DNA from 2 places in the Halomonas sp. GT genome. Region 1 is predicted to be linked to the other one. Evidence: riboswitches for the same ligand, from Rfam matches in the RefSeq annotation. Region 1 holds a riboswitch; the other holds the start of a gene.
The links. Region 1 has a riboswitch for thiamine pyrophosphate ahead of thiM (hydroxyethylthiazole kinase). Riboswitches for the same ligand answer to the same signal wherever they lie in the genome.
Positions count from the first base shown of each region.

Region 2: it holds a riboswitch for thiamine pyrophosphate, as region 1 does, so the genes downstream of both, B6A39_RS13500 (sodium:solute symporter) here and thiM (hydroxyethylthiazole kinase) in region 1, are expected to answer to the same signal.

Region 1 covers NZ_CP020562.1:219,401-226,736, reverse strand. Annotated here, with positions in the region: gene B6A39_RS01110 (metal ABC transporter solute-binding protein, Zn/Mn family) at 1-171, shown strand, start outside; gene B6A39_RS01105 (cupin domain-containing protein) at 308-1,000, shown strand; gene B6A39_RS01100 (DUF6164 family protein) at 1,049-1,414, opposite strand; gene gloA (lactoylglutathione lyase) at 1,416-1,949, opposite strand; gene B6A39_RS01090 (DUF2237 family protein) at 2,223-2,597, shown strand; gene B6A39_RS01085 (hypothetical protein) at 2,756-3,100, shown strand; TPP riboswitch at 3,156-3,251, shown strand; gene thiM (hydroxyethylthiazole kinase) at 3,276-4,085, shown strand; gene thiE (thiamine phosphate synthase) at 4,075-4,689, shown strand; gene B6A39_RS01070 (LysR family transcriptional regulator) at 4,686-5,606, shown strand; gene B6A39_RS01065 (DoxX family protein) at 5,698-6,105, shown strand; gene B6A39_RS01060 (DODA-type extradiol aromatic ring-opening family dioxygenase) at 6,177-6,914, shown strand; gene trhP (prephenate-dependent tRNA uridine(34) hydroxylase TrhP) at 6,907-7,336, opposite strand, start outside.
Region 2 covers NZ_CP020562.1:2,916,565-2,923,900, reverse strand. Annotated here, with positions in the region: gene B6A39_RS13515 (CoA-acylating methylmalonate-semialdehyde dehydrogenase) at 1-858, shown strand, start outside; gene B6A39_RS13510 (hypothetical protein) at 908-1,603, opposite strand; gene B6A39_RS13505 (peroxidase-related enzyme) at 1,803-2,384, shown strand; TPP riboswitch at 2,484-2,591, shown strand; gene B6A39_RS13500 (sodium:solute symporter) at 2,581-3,969, shown strand; gene corA (magnesium/cobalt transporter CorA) at 4,004-4,972, shown strand; gene B6A39_RS13490 (NnrU family protein) at 5,089-5,667, shown strand; gene B6A39_RS13485 (zinc-binding dehydrogenase) at 5,802-6,968, shown strand; gene B6A39_RS13480 (proline racemase family protein) at 6,980-7,336, shown strand, end outside.

The sequences.
Region 1 (7,336 bases):
GGCCTACCGATTGCTGGCACGCTGTATGCCGATGCACTGGCCAGTGAAGGCGATGCCAGCACTTACCTAGGCATGATGCGTCATAATGCGAACGTGCTGCACTCAGCATTGGCTCAGCCGGGTCATGACGATCATGCTCATGAACACGATCATCATGGTCATGAGCATTAAGCCAAAAAGTTAACTATTGAATACCGCCGCAGGGCGGTATTTTTTTGCGTTGCATTTTGTCCCAGGGATGGGGAGACTTGCACTACTGCTGTAAATTTTCACCTCTGTAAATTCCCCCCTGTAAAGAGCCAACACCATGCGCCTGAATGCCGATTTTAGCCACTTTGCCAGTGTCACGCCGGATCAGTACCATTGGGTGGACTCCCCCAGCGCGGGTGTAGAGCGCATGATGCTAGACCGCATTGGCGACGAAGTCGCCAGAGCCACCAGCTTGGTACGCTACGCGCCCAACAGCCAGTTCAACCGCCATACTCATGGTGGCGGTGAAGAAATTTTAGTACTAGAAGGTGTCTTTGCCGATGAGCATGGCCGCTACCCGGCAGGCAGCTACTTACGCAACCCGATTGGCACTGGCCATACTCCGCAAATAGGGGAAGAAGGTGCGCTTATTCTGGTTAAGCTACACCAGTTTGATGAAAACGATATTTTGCAACTGGCCGTGCCGGCCCATAGGCTTCCCTGGCAGCCTGACCGGCGGCCAGGTATTACTTACAAAATGCTGCATACCTATAGTTCAAAACAGTATGGTCCAGAGCGGGTCAGCCTAGAACGTTGGGAAGCCGATACACTGGTATCTTATCCACCACTTGCCGGTGGTTTAGAGCTGTTTGTACTGGAAGGCTCTCTGCTCAGTGATGGGCAGGAATATGCTACCGGCAGTTGGTGCCGCTACCCAGTAGGTGCGGCACCTCAGTTACGTGCGGGTAATGAAGGCGTGCAGCTTTATCTAAAGCGCGGACATTTAGCTGCTGTCAATCTACCCAACTAATCTGAAAAACTAATTTGAAAAGCCAATCTACAAAACCGTTTTACACATTTAGTTTACCAAGCCAATAAACGGCAGCAGCGTTAATAGGGCGATCAGCACCACGGCGACCATTACCAGTACAACTTGCACGGGGTGGGCGAGGAAGCGCCGCCATAATGTTGGCGCATTGCCACTGGCAACCGCTTCTTCGTGCTCTCGCCGGGCTTTGGCTTGACGCTTTTCCTGATATGCCGCCAATGCCGCTTCAGCGTCCTCGCGCTGAGCGGTATTACGCAGCCAAATTGCATCGACACCCAGGCGAAAAAATCCTGCCTGGGTTTCATAGACATCAAAGCCCTGCTCATCTAGCAATTGGCGTACTTCTAACGCCTCTTCATCGGTCACATGGCGCAGCCGAAACAGCAAGTGGGCCATGTTAGTCGCCCTTGGCCGCCATGCGATCTGCCTGAATCACCTCGATCCAGTAGCCATCTGCATCTTTGACAAAGATAACGTCTTTCATCTTGCCCTGGTCCGCGCGCTTGACGAATGTCACCTCATGTTCATCAAACCATGCTTGAGCAGCGTCTAGGTCAGGCACACTAAAGCAGATATGACCGAACCCTTGGGGTTCAGCGTTACCATCGTGATAGGCAAAATCCTGCTGATCTTCTGTGCCCCAATTATGCGTCAACTCCAGCAAGCCTTTCTGACTGAAGGTCCAGGCAGTGCGTGCTTGAGTATCTTCCGGCACGTTATCGCTGATTTCGAGATTGGCTAGAAAATAGAGCGAAAATTGCATCTCTTCAAAATCCAGCCGGCGTAGTACCTGCATTCCAAATACCTTGGAGTAGAACGCTAGCGCACGTTCGGGATCTTTCACCCGCAACATCGTGTGATTTAAGCGAAACCCTTGGGTTTGCGGCGCAACGGACACGACTCCGGGATGTTGTTCGCCTTGAAACGACATAAGCTTCTCCTTTCACAAGTACGTATTTCTACAGGGATGTATTTCCACAAGTACGTATTCACATAGACGCGTATTCAAACAAAGACGTTGACGAATCTCAAAACCTGTACAAAACTTTAACAACCTGTAATGGTCAGTCAGTTTTATAGTATGCGGCTTATCAATTCCTGATTCGAATACCTTACATCAACATGCTGTATTAGTACCGTAATGGTGGGCTCCGTTTAGATGTTTCTGGCCCGCTCTCTGTGCGTCTATGAAAGAGGAGCCAACATGTCTCGTGACCGCAACGTGCTGGGTGAACCATTAACCCCTTGCTGCCATGACCCTAAAGCCGGTTTTTACCGCGATGGTTTTTGCCGCACCGGGCCTGACGATGCTGGCACACATTCCGTATGCGCGATGGTAACCGAAGAATTTTTAACGTTTTCAAGAGCCCAAGGCAATGATCTAGTGACTCCACGCCCAGAATATGGGTTTCCGGGCCTAAAACCGGGTGACCGCTGGTGCATCTGTGCCAGCCGTTGGCAAGAGGCTGCCCAGGTCGGGCTAGCCCCACCGGTTGTCCTTTCTGGTACCCATGAAAAAACACTCGAAATTGTTCCACTCATCACGCTGCGGCAGCATGCACTAGACGCTGTTTATTAGGCCGCACAGGGTATGAACTTCTGGAATTTTTATGCAAATCTTCTACACTAAAAAATCTTAACCTTTATGACATTGGATGATTGTTAATTCCGATATCTGTTACGTTTCTGTAGAGAATATTGTGATGCCCCATTGAAGGCAGCCACTTGGAGTTTGTCATGACCTCGATTGATATGACCCTCGGCGACCACCTAACGTTAAAGCAGTTAGCCCATGCCATAAACAATGGCTTTTCACCGATTGTGGAAGTTGAATCAATGGACGGTATCTATAAGGTTCGCTTCCATCACGCTAATGGTGTTTCTGATTTAACCAATGCCCAGGGCCATGTCAGCACGTTTTTGGGCACCGGTGAAATTCGCGACACACTTGGTCAACTTGGCCTCACTCATGGTGTGCTTACGTTTGCCGACCAGTGTGGCGATGAAATGATTGGTGTCGAGGGTAAAGCGATAACGCCTGATGAGATGCTCACCTACGGAACACGCATCTCGTTTCGTTGATATTTGCTCATAGCGTTTCCCAGGCTTTACAGATTGATCTAAGCCAAGGATAGTACCATCACGACAGGGGCGCCCTTGCTTAACGGGCTGAGAAGCACCCTTTGAACCTGAACCGGATAACACCGGCGTAGGGAGTCGTGGTGCAACTGCATCACCTCCCAGCCGGGAGGATATTATGCCTTCACGCCCACTCGGCGATTATCTCCGCGATCTGCGCGCTGCCACACCGCTGGTACATTGCATTACCAACTATGTGGCGATGAATAGCACCGCTAACTTGCTATTGGCGACAGGTGCTTCCCCCGCCATGCTGCATGCTCAAGAAGAAGTGGCTGAGTTCACGGCTATGTCTGGCGCGCTATCCATCAATATTGGCACCCTTTCCTCTCCCTGGGCTGACGCCATGGTAATTGCCGCGCGCATTGCTCATGAAAACGATATTCCGTGGGTGCTTGACCCTGTAGCTGTTGGTGCTACCACATTTCGCCTGCGTGTTTGCGAGACGCTGCTGGCTTATCAGCCTAGCGTTATTCGTGGCAACGCCTCAGAAATTCAATCACTTAACGGACTCGCCAGCCAAGGGCGTGGAGTCGATGCGACTGCTAGCACCCAAGAAGCTACAACCGCAGCCATTGCGTTAGCACAGCGGCATCACTGCGTGGTGGCGGTCACTGGCGAGAGCGATTTCATCACCGATGGCACGGATCATTATCGGCTTAAAGGTGGGCACGCACTCATGCCACGTGTGACTACCTTGGGCTGCGGATTGAGTGCGCTGGTGGCAAGCTTTGTGGCCGCAAACCGCGAGCAGCCGCTGGCGGCCAGCCTGGCCGCTTTGGCGTGTTTCAGCATCGCTGGAAGCCGCGCAGGCGAGCAGGCTCAAGGCCCTGGCAGTTTCCAAGTGGCGCTATTGGACGCGCTGTATCAGTTATCCCCTGACGACCTTTCGACTCTTGCTCAATGGGAGGCGGTGCATGCCGTTTGATCTTTCGCTCTATTTAGTCACCGATACGGGTCTATGCGCTGGCATGGGCCTGGAAAAAACGGTTGAAGCTGCTGTACAGGGTGGCATTACCATGGTGCAACTGCGTGATAAACACGCTAGTGACGAGCACATGATCGCCCAGGCCAAACGTCTCAAAGCGCTGTTAGCAGGTAGCGGCGTTCCACTGATCATTAATGACCGCCTGAGCGTGGCTGTAGCCAGTCAGGCCGATGGCTTACATGTCGGGCAAAGCGACACGGCTGTTCAAGAAGCGCGAACCACACTCGGCCAGCACGCCATTATCGGGCTTTCAATTAACACTCTAGCCCAACTTCAGAAGGCTCCCATCGAGTTGCTCAATTACGTCGGTTTAGGGCCTGTGTTTGCGACGGGCAGTAAACAAGACCACGCCCAGCCAATTGGCTTTGATGGGCTGGCACAGCTTGCCAATGCTTGCCAACTCCCATGTGTCGCGATTGGCGGGTTAAAAGCTGAACACATGGCTCACGTGAAAGCTGCTGGGGCAAACGGTGTTGCGGTTATTTCTGCTATTTGTGGCCAGCCAGACCCCCGCCTGGCTGCACAGGCGTTCCACGCGCAATGAACCAGCTCGACCATATTGCTGCGTTTGTAAAGGTCGCTGAGATGGGTAGCTACACCCGCGCGGCCGAAGCGCTAGATCTTTCCCGCACTCGGATATCTCGCCAAGTAATGGCGCTTGAAGAGGCATTAGGTGCTCGGCTTATTCAGCGTACCACTCGGCGGCTACATCTTACTGAAGCGGGCGAACGCTATCTCGTTCGTGCACAAAGCATTTTGATCGCTTTAGACGAGGCAGCGGCAGAAATCGGCAGTGGCACCAGTACGGTAAGCGGGCAGTTGCGCATCAATGGCCCGATGAGCTTCGGCACACGCTATCTTTCGCCGCTGGTTGCACAGTTTATGCAGACGCACCCAGGGCTTGAGGTGCGTTTGGATCTAAACGACCGCCGCGTTGATTTGCTGGAAGAGGGCTACGATGTCGCCATTCGCATTGGCAACCTACCCGACTCTAGCTTAGTGGCGCGGCGGCTCACCAAGTGCCGGATGCTGTTTTGCGCGTCACCTGATTACCTCGCTCAGCATGGCACGCCGCTGACTAGTAACGACTTGGCATCTCACCGCTGCCTTCGCTACCGAAGCGGCCAAAACAGTGGCGATTGGAGGATTGGTCATCAACTACTTAGTGTTTCTGGCCCCCTAGAGAGTAATAATGGGGATATGCTGACGCATGCTGCTGAAGCAGGCTTAGGGATAGCGCAACAGCCCAGCTTTTTAGTGACTGATAGCATTACGAACGGGCGCCTAGTACCCATCTTGCAGAATTTAACCCCTGCTTTGCTAGATATCCATGCGATTTACCCAGCCCGACGCTATTTACCTGCCAAAGTAGAGCGCTTTATTGAGTTATTAACGGCAGCATGGGGTGACCCACCAGCATGGGAAATCGAGCTCGGATTGTCGCCTTTATCGCAACAGTGAAGTGCAGTAACAGTGGATTATCTCAGTGTCTTTTATCCGTAAAGTAGCGCTATCGCATCCAACGTGATGCTCGCAACTAAGAGAGACGGCAATGACCACTGTTAACACTTCACCCCTTACTCTCCATGCCACCGCCTTGCTGCGCATCAGCTTGGGCGTGATGGCCTTAGCTCACGGCTTGCTTAAGGTATTTGTCTTCACCCTGCCAGGCACCGTCGGCTATTTTGAATCTTTGGGCTTACCGGGTGTTCTTGCGTACTTCACTATTGCTGCCGAAATAGGGGGTGGCCTTGCGCTTTTACTGGGGATCTATACTCGCTGGATAAGCCTTGCTCTAGTGCCCGTGTTGCTAGGTGCAGCCACGGTACACGTGGGCAACGGTTGGCTGTTCTCGAACGCGGGTGGAGGCTGGGAATTCCCAATTTTCTGGACGATTGCTCTCGTGGTACAGGCAGGCTTAGGTGGCGGTAGCGCTGTTGTCAGCCGCAAACTCGCTTAACCGCTCTGCCCGCATTGGCTTCGGCTTGTGCGGGCATCATTAGACCGCTATAGGCTAACGGAGGTACTAAGATGCTACCCAGCCTGTTTATTTCTCATGGCTCACCCATGCTGGCACTGAATAAAACGCCGGCCCACGCTTTCCTACGCGAACTGGGGAAGCGCCTTTCCCCTCGCGCGGTGGTCGTCGTATCAGCCCACTGGGAGAGCCTCACGCTCAAGGTCAGTACTAGCGCACAACCAGAAACGATTCATGATTTTGGCGGGTTTCCACAAGCCCTTTTTGAATGCCAGTATCCAGTCCCTGGCAACCCTGAATTGGCGGAACAAATTGCAGTATTATTGGGTGCTGAGCGCGTTGAGCGCGGCCTTGATCACGGCGCCTGGGTACCACTTTCGCTGATGTTTCCAGAGGCCAATATCCCCGTCGTTTCACTATCGCTACCTGTGCGTTGGGAAAATGATGCGCTAGTCACGCTAGGCGAGCGTCTATCTACCTTACGAAAACAAGGGGTTCTGATTATTGGTTCGGGCAGCCTAACCCATAATTTATATGAAATTCTTCCCCAAGGGAGCCCCGCTCCCGCCTGGGTAAATGAGTTTTCCCAGTGGGTTAGCGAACATATTGAAGCCAATGATCGCCAAGCGTTGCTCCACTGGGAGCGTGCTCCAAAAGCGCAGGAAAACCACCCGACCCCAGAACACTTCCAGCCCTTACTGGTGGCCATGGGGGCAGGCGGAGATGGAACTCAGTTACACCACAGCGTGGAACATGGCGTACTGGCGATGAATGTCTACGCGTTTAGCTAATAGCAGTGCCTAATGATACGGATTGGTTTTTTCGGGGCGACCCCAGATCGCGCATTAAAAGCGCAAATTCACTCTGTTCAGGGCCAATGCTAATACCTGGCACGGGGAGGCGAACTCGGTGCCCTGAGCCAGGTGCAGCACGCTGGGCTTCACCGCGAACGTTCTCCATATGTTCAAGCACGAAGCGGTGATTTCCACCTGGCAGCATGAGCTCCATGCTGTCCCCCACTTCAAAGCGGTTTTTGACCTCGATGTCCAACCAGCCACGAACAGGATCGTAGCCCAGCACTTCACCGACAAACTGTTGGTGCACACCGATGGAGCTACCCTGCTGATAACTTTGAAATTCATCGTGCACATGGCGGCGATAGAAGCCTTCGGTATACCCTCTGTTCGCTAAGTTCTCCAGCTCATCCATTAAC
Region 2 (7,336 bases), 1.5 Mb from region 1:
GCCGATCATCAGGATATTAAAGCACTTTCGTTTATTGGCTCGACCCATGTGGGCTCCTTGCTTTACAACCGTGCAGCCGCCGCAGGTAAGCGTATGCAGTCGATGATGGGAGCTAAAAACCACTGTGTTGTCATGCCGGATGCCAACCGTAGTCAGGCGATTGATAGCCTACTTGGTTCGGCGTTTGGTGCTGCTGGTCAGCGCTGCATGGCTAACTCGGTTGTCGTGCTAGTAGGCGAGGCTCGTGAGTGGCTAAAAGATATTGAGGAAGGCGCACGTAGCATGAAAGTCGGTCCTGGCACTCAGCGCGATGCAGACCTAGGGCCGCTTGTCTCACCTCAAGCGAAAGAGCGCGTTGAACGCCTGATTACAGCAGGTGAAAAAGAGGGCGCTAAACTACTGGTAGACGGCCGTGGCTGCACGGTAGATGGCTATCCAAACGGTAATTTTGTTGGCCCAACGCTGTTTGCCGATGTGACCGCTGATATGACGGTGTACCGGGAAGAGATTTTTGGTCCAGTGCTGTGTGTGGTCAGTGTGGAAACGCTGGATGACGCCATTGCGTTTATCAACGCTAACCCTAACGGCAACGGTACGTCGATATTTACCAACTCAGGCTGGGTAGCTCGGCGCTTTGAAACCGACATCGACGTAGGCCAAATTGGTATCAACGTTCCGATTCCTGTACCCGTCGCGTACTTCAGCTTTACGGGTTCGCGAGCTTCCAAGCTTGGCGACTTGGGGCCGAATGGCAAGCAGGCAATTACCTTCTGGACGCAAACCAAAACGGTCACGGCCCGCTGGTTTGAGCCAGAAAATGTATCTAGTGGGATTAATAGCACTATTTCGTTGAGTTAATTGCACTATGTAAAAGCCCCGCAATAAGTGGGGCTTTTACAGTGTCGACTCAAGTATCCTGAAATAGTGGCAGGCTTCTTTTTAGGAGCTGGCCGATAGGGCCAAGCTGACTGGCGTGCATGACAAGAATGGTCGGAGTGACAGTTTGCGTTTTTGCATTGTGAGGAACTAGCAGCGCAAATTCACCTTCTTCGAGATGAAATTCATGGAGCTCACGCAAGCCATCGGGTGTTTCGCACTGAGAGCAGCGGTAGTTATCATCTTCGCCATAAACTAAGCGATGATACATCTTGAAGAGCGTATAAATGGCTAAACCGCCTTTCAAAGCAGGCCAGCGGGAAGGCGTACTGCGCAGCGTATCAGAAACAATGCTGCCCTCGGCTTCTGCGTTGGCGAATACGCTAGCCAGTGGTGCTGAAAGAAGCGACGTGTTAGCGCTTAACGACGTCTCGTGTTCTTGAGGGTTCGAGGAGACCTCGTTAACCACTCGGTGGAAATCATCTAACGAGGCAAGCGGAAAGTCTTTGTGCTTTAGATCACTTGGCTCGAAGCCGCCGTTTTCCCAGCCATGGATAACGCGGAGCGTAGCACGCGCTTGATGCATAGGCAGTGCGAGAAGGATGTGTAGCATTATCCGAATATGAAGCTGTCGCTCATCAGTGTCGTTTTTAAACGCACAATAAGGGTCCGCAAAAAGAGTATGCAAGCGCCCAGGCGTATGCTCTTTGGCTTCGGAATAATGCATATTGGTGTCCCTGTTAATTGCCGCTTGACGCATTCACTGCACGGCTTATATGTCATTGAATAGTTGAGAGTATGGACAGCGTTAGCCGCGATTGAAAGTCACTTTGTTTAGTATTTTGTTACCGAATCGCGTTATCCAACAACATAATTGTTTAATCAAAACAAAAATTTAAAGCTAAATCAGGAAATGAGGTGTAACGATGACTAATCGACTGAGCCGTTTTCGTGTACCAGAAACGCTGGATGAGCTGCCTGACGATATCCGTGATGCAATATTAAAAGTACAAAGCAAGGCGGGATTTGTGCCCAATGTGTTCTTAATGCTGGCGCACCGCCCTGAGGAGTTTCGTGCTTTCTTTGCTTATCACGATGCTTTGATGGAGCGTGAATCTGACACGCTGACTAAAGCTGAGAAAGAAATGATTGTTGTGGCCACCAGTGCTCGCAATCGTTGCCTCTATTGTGTTGTTGCCCATGGCGCGTTATTGAGAATTTATAGTAAAGACCCTTTAGTCGCTGACAATGTCGCTATCAATCATCTGACGGCAGGGCTGAGCGAACGCCATCGTATAATGCTGGATTTTGCATTGCACTGTGGGATTGAGATTGGTGAGTTTTCTACTATGTGGCAAACAACATTAGAGCAAGCAGGTTTTACGCTAGAGGATTGTTGGGATATTGGCGCCATTGCTGCTTTTTTCGGTATGTCGAATCGGTTAGTTACAATGGCGGGTACGCCCCCCAACGAGGAGTTTTATTTGATGGGACGCCTGCCACGCTAGTAGGGAAAAGACGCACACCTAGGCGTTACTCGCCGACATATTTTACTAACGCCCAGCCTTTACTAACGAGTCGCTTTCGCCGAGGATAGCGTCTCCATTCACTGTCGCCAGGGGAGCCCGCACCTGTTGGGCTGAGAATGCGCACTGCGCAGACCCTGGAACCTGATCCGGTTCATACCGGCGGAGGAAGTGCGACATGCCTTACCTAACGTCAGCCGTACTTGGTGCGGCGCTACTCTGTTTCGCTTTTCTGGGCCTGCGTGCACGCCATGTGCAAGGGTCGCTTGATGACTATGTTACGGCACGAAACTCACAAACTGCGTCCACATTGGGGTTCTCTTTTCTAGCATCGGGAATGGGTGCCTGGATTCTATTTGCGCCGCCTGAAATTGGTGCCTTTGTTGGTCCGTTAGCGTTGGCAGGATATGCCATTGGCTCTGCGCTGCCGTTTATCGTGTTGGGGTTGTACGGGCCAAAAATTCGTCGCGCATTGCCGGAAGGCAGAAGCATCGCCGAATTTGCCCACGCTTGTTACGGTAAAGGTGTGCGCCATTGGGTGTTACTAGTGTCCGTGGCCTATATGGGCTGTTTTTTAGCAGCGGAGCTGACAGCGATAGGTGCTATTACCGCGCTGCTTTCAGATGTACCTCCCGCACTGGTGATTATTGGCGTTGCGCTCACTACCTTGGTGTATACGGTGATTGGTGGATTGCGTGCAAGCCTCGCAACTGATCGTTGGCAGGCATGGCTTTTGCTGGCCCTGTTATTAGCCGTGGGTAGCGTTGCGATTTGGCGGTTACCAACCATGCCGAATGACGCAGTCATGCCCTCTATTCCTATCGCAAGTGCGCTTAGTGTTGCTCTAACGCTCGTGATTGCGGTAACCGCCGCCAATCTTTTTCACCAAGGCTATTGGCAGCGTGTATGGGCTGCCCAGGATGATCAGAGTTTAGGTCGAGGCGCTTGGCTAGGCGGTGGTTTGACCGTGCTTGTTGTGATGGTAATTGGTGGTGTCGGTATAATGGCCGCCATGAGCGGTGTTTCGCTAGGAGAACCACCTATTCCTTTCTTTGCGTTGTTAACAGATGCGCCTGCCTGGGTGGCATTACCTGCATTAGTCTTGGCAGTCACGCTAGTGACCTCAAGTGTCGATACGCTGCAAAACGGTATAGCGTCCCTGATAGTTGGGCGTGGCGGTGAACAACATGCAGCATCTTTAACTACCGCACGTTGGATAACGGTCGCAATGATGGTGCCGGTGGTATTTATTGCACTGCAAGGACTGTCAGTGCTGCGACTCTTTTTGATAGCTGACCTACTTTGCGCTGCCATCGTGGTGCCTGTGCTGCTCGGCCTGTGGCAACGTATGACACCAGTGGCGGCGATTGGTGGCGGTATCGCTGGATTGGTAGGGGCAATACTGCCGGGATGGCTAAGCCAGGGAAGCATCGCAGCTGGCATCATGGCGGCTACCTTTCCAGGCAGTATTCCAACGTTAGGGCCTTTTTTAGGGGCATTGCTGGCGTCTATAGTCGTCAGCATGACACTGGCATACTTGCCTAATCGTCAAAACGTTAGGACGTAACGTTAAGCCGTGAGCCAACTTAACAGGGACGATCATGATTCGCAGCCTACTAACGACGTCAGACGGTGATGTGCGCGAAGGCGATGAACGCCTAGTAGATGACTGGCAAGCAATGCCCGGCAGCCACCTATGGATAGACATGAAAGGTGAGCCTGAGGAGCGTGAGCGCCAGCTATTGGAGCGTTTTGATTGCCACCCAATGGCAATTCAAGATGCTCACAAGGAGCGACATCCGCCTAAAATTGAAGAGTTTGAGCACCACACGTTGATTATTTACCGAGGTATTTCATCGTTTGATGCTCAGCTAAACTTCGTGCCTCAGCAGGTGTGTTTCTTCATTGGAGAGCGTTTTCTAATCACGCTGCACGCCGGTGAGGCGCTTAGTATTGAACGGCTCTTTAATGAGCACGGTAAAACCCTGCTGGCGCTATCTCCCGAGCATGTCGCGCTGAAAATTATGTATATCTCGGCAGGCTTCTATATCGATAGCTTACTGGAATTTGAGAGTGAGCTAAGCGATATAGAAGATGAGCTTTTGGAAGATGGTAACGATGTGCTGATGCGTAAAATTACCGCCTATCGTTCACGATTGGTAAAGATGCGCCGTATTTTTAGCTACCACAAAGGCATTACCCAAGAGCTTACTGCCTATGACTATGCCCATCTGCCTCGCGGAGAAAGTGAAACGCTGCATGCCATCACGGATGTAGAGGAGCGTTTTGAGCGCCTATATACACTGACTCAAATGTATTACGACATTTGCGGCGATCTCATTGATGGTTACATTTCTATTTCCTCTCACCAGCTAAATATCACCATGCGTGTATTGACGGTAATTACCGCCATATTTGTGCCACTGACGTTTATTGCCGGTATTTATGGGATGAACTTTGAGTATATGCCAGAGCTGCGCTATCAGTACGGATACTTTTTTGTTTGGGGAGCCATGCTGGGTATCGGTGGGTGTTTAATTTGGTTATTTAAACGTAAAAATTGGTTTTAAACTGAGCCAGATGGTCGCTGGCGGCGAAAAGTTGATAGTTCGCCATGTGGTTTGAACGTTAGTGTGGCATCCTCGCAGACGACCAATGACCTGCAAACAACCTGAGAGCCACTTTTATGACCATCATGATTATTGGCCTGCTGATTTTTCTTGGCAGCCATTCTGTGCGTATTGTTGCTGAAGACTGGCGTCAGCAACAGATTGCTAAACTCGGGGAAACTACCTGGAAGCTAGCGTATTCCGTAGTATCCGTGATTGGACTGGCAATCGCTATTTACGGTTTTGGCCAAATGCGGCTAGATCCTATCTACATTTGGTTTCCTCCTATGGGCTTACGCCATGCGGTAGCACTGCTGATGGTGCCTGCCTTTATTATGCTGGTGGCAGCCTACGTGCCGCACAATGCTATCAAAGCGAAGCTTGGTCATCCGATGATGTTGGCCGTTAAAATTTGGGCCTTTTCACACTTGCTTGCCAATGGACGACTAGGCGATATCATCTTTTTCGCAGCATTTTTGGTGTGGGCTATTCTGGCATTTAAGGCAGCCAAAAAGCGTGATCGCCTGCAGCCCGTTAACCCAGTGCCAACCTCAGTTTCCGCAACAATAGCCACCGTCGTTATTGGCTTGATAACGTATGTTTTATTCGCACTTTATCTGCACACATTAGTAATTGGTGTACCTGTTTTTAGCTAGTAATTATTAATAAAAATTAACGGCGTCAATGGTTTATATCCGTTGACGCCGTTTTTGTTTTTAACTCTTTAGTAATGGCAAAAGTTTGTTATTGTCAGACAGGTTCATTCAATGTTTTAAACAGGAGATTATTTATGGTCGACGCTGCGCCTCAAGTACCGAAGACGATGTCTGCTATGTTATTAACTGGCCACGGTGGTGTAGATAAGCTGCAGTATCGGCAGGATGTCATTACCCCTAAGCCAGGGCCGGGGCAAGTGCTAGTTCAGGTAACGGCAACGGCCAAAAATAATACTGACCGAAAAGCGCGTGAAGGACTTTACCCTACGAAAGGGAAAGAAGAGGTCACATCGTTTGCGATGGGAGGCTCGCCCACACTGACGTTTCCTCGTATCCAAGGGGCAGATATTGCTGGCCGCGTGGCGGCGGTAGGCGAGGGCGTGGATGCTTCTCGTATTGGAGAGCGGGGCTTGCTTGACTTTAATATTTACGCTGATGAGCGCCGCGATATCAATTTAACGCCAGATTATTACGGCCACGGAGCTGATGGCGGCTACGCTGACTTTGTCGTAGTGCCTGCTGATCAGTTCCATCATGTTTCCAACCCTGAGCTGCACGATGCAGAGCTTGCTGCGATGGGTATGTGCTCATATCAGACGGCTTATCACATGATGACGTCTGCCAGCGTAAGTGCGGGTGAGCGTGTGTTAGTGACAGGCGCCAGTGGCGGTGTTGGAACGGCGTTAATTCAGCTGTGCCGGATCGTTGGCGCTATTCCTTACGCTGTCAGCCAGCCGGACAAAGCCGATGCGCTTCTGGCGTTAGGTGCTGAGGCAGTCATCGATCGAGGTGATTTATCGACGTTTGTTGAGCGTGTATTGGCGACCACGGAGGGTAAGGCAATTGATGCAGTGATGGACTTAGTCGGCGGGCAGATGACCGATTTGTTTATCGATACCATGATTGTCGATATGCAGAGCCGTAGCAGTTATCCGCGGCTTTCCATTGCAGGTGCAAGTGGCGGCAATATCAGCGAGATTATGTGGACTCGAGTCTACCTGTACCAAGTGCAGATTTTTGGTGTTTCTCACGGCACTCGCGAAGAGGCAGAACAACTGATTGAGTGGATTCGCAGCGGGGCGCTGAAACCAGTGCTGCATGCTGCCTTTAAACTATCAGATCTACATAACGCTGAGCGCTACTTTGTGAATCGTGGCAGTAACTACTTGGGAAAAATAGTTATTGTTCCTGACGCGCAGTGGGAAACCCATGGTGCGCCGTTTGCCCTCACCACTGCCTAGGAGCAATGTTAATGAAGAATCTGCATACGATTCAACTGATGGATACTCATGCCGGTGGTGATGTTAGCCGTATTGTTACTGGAGGTATCGACGTGCTTCCTGGTGCCACGGTACGCCAACAAATGGAATTTCTGCGTGATGATGCCGATGGTTTGCGGCGGCTTCTACTAGAAGAGCCGTATGGTATTCCGGAGATGTCGGTAGACCTGTTGGTGCCTTCCTCGCACCCTGACGCCGTCGCGGGCTATATCATTATGGAAGTCATGGGCTACCCGATTTATTCGGGTTCTAACACGCTGTGTACAGCCACTGCTGTGTTGGAAAGCGGTCTTGTCCCCAAGCAAGAGGGGATTCAACGCTTTAAACTG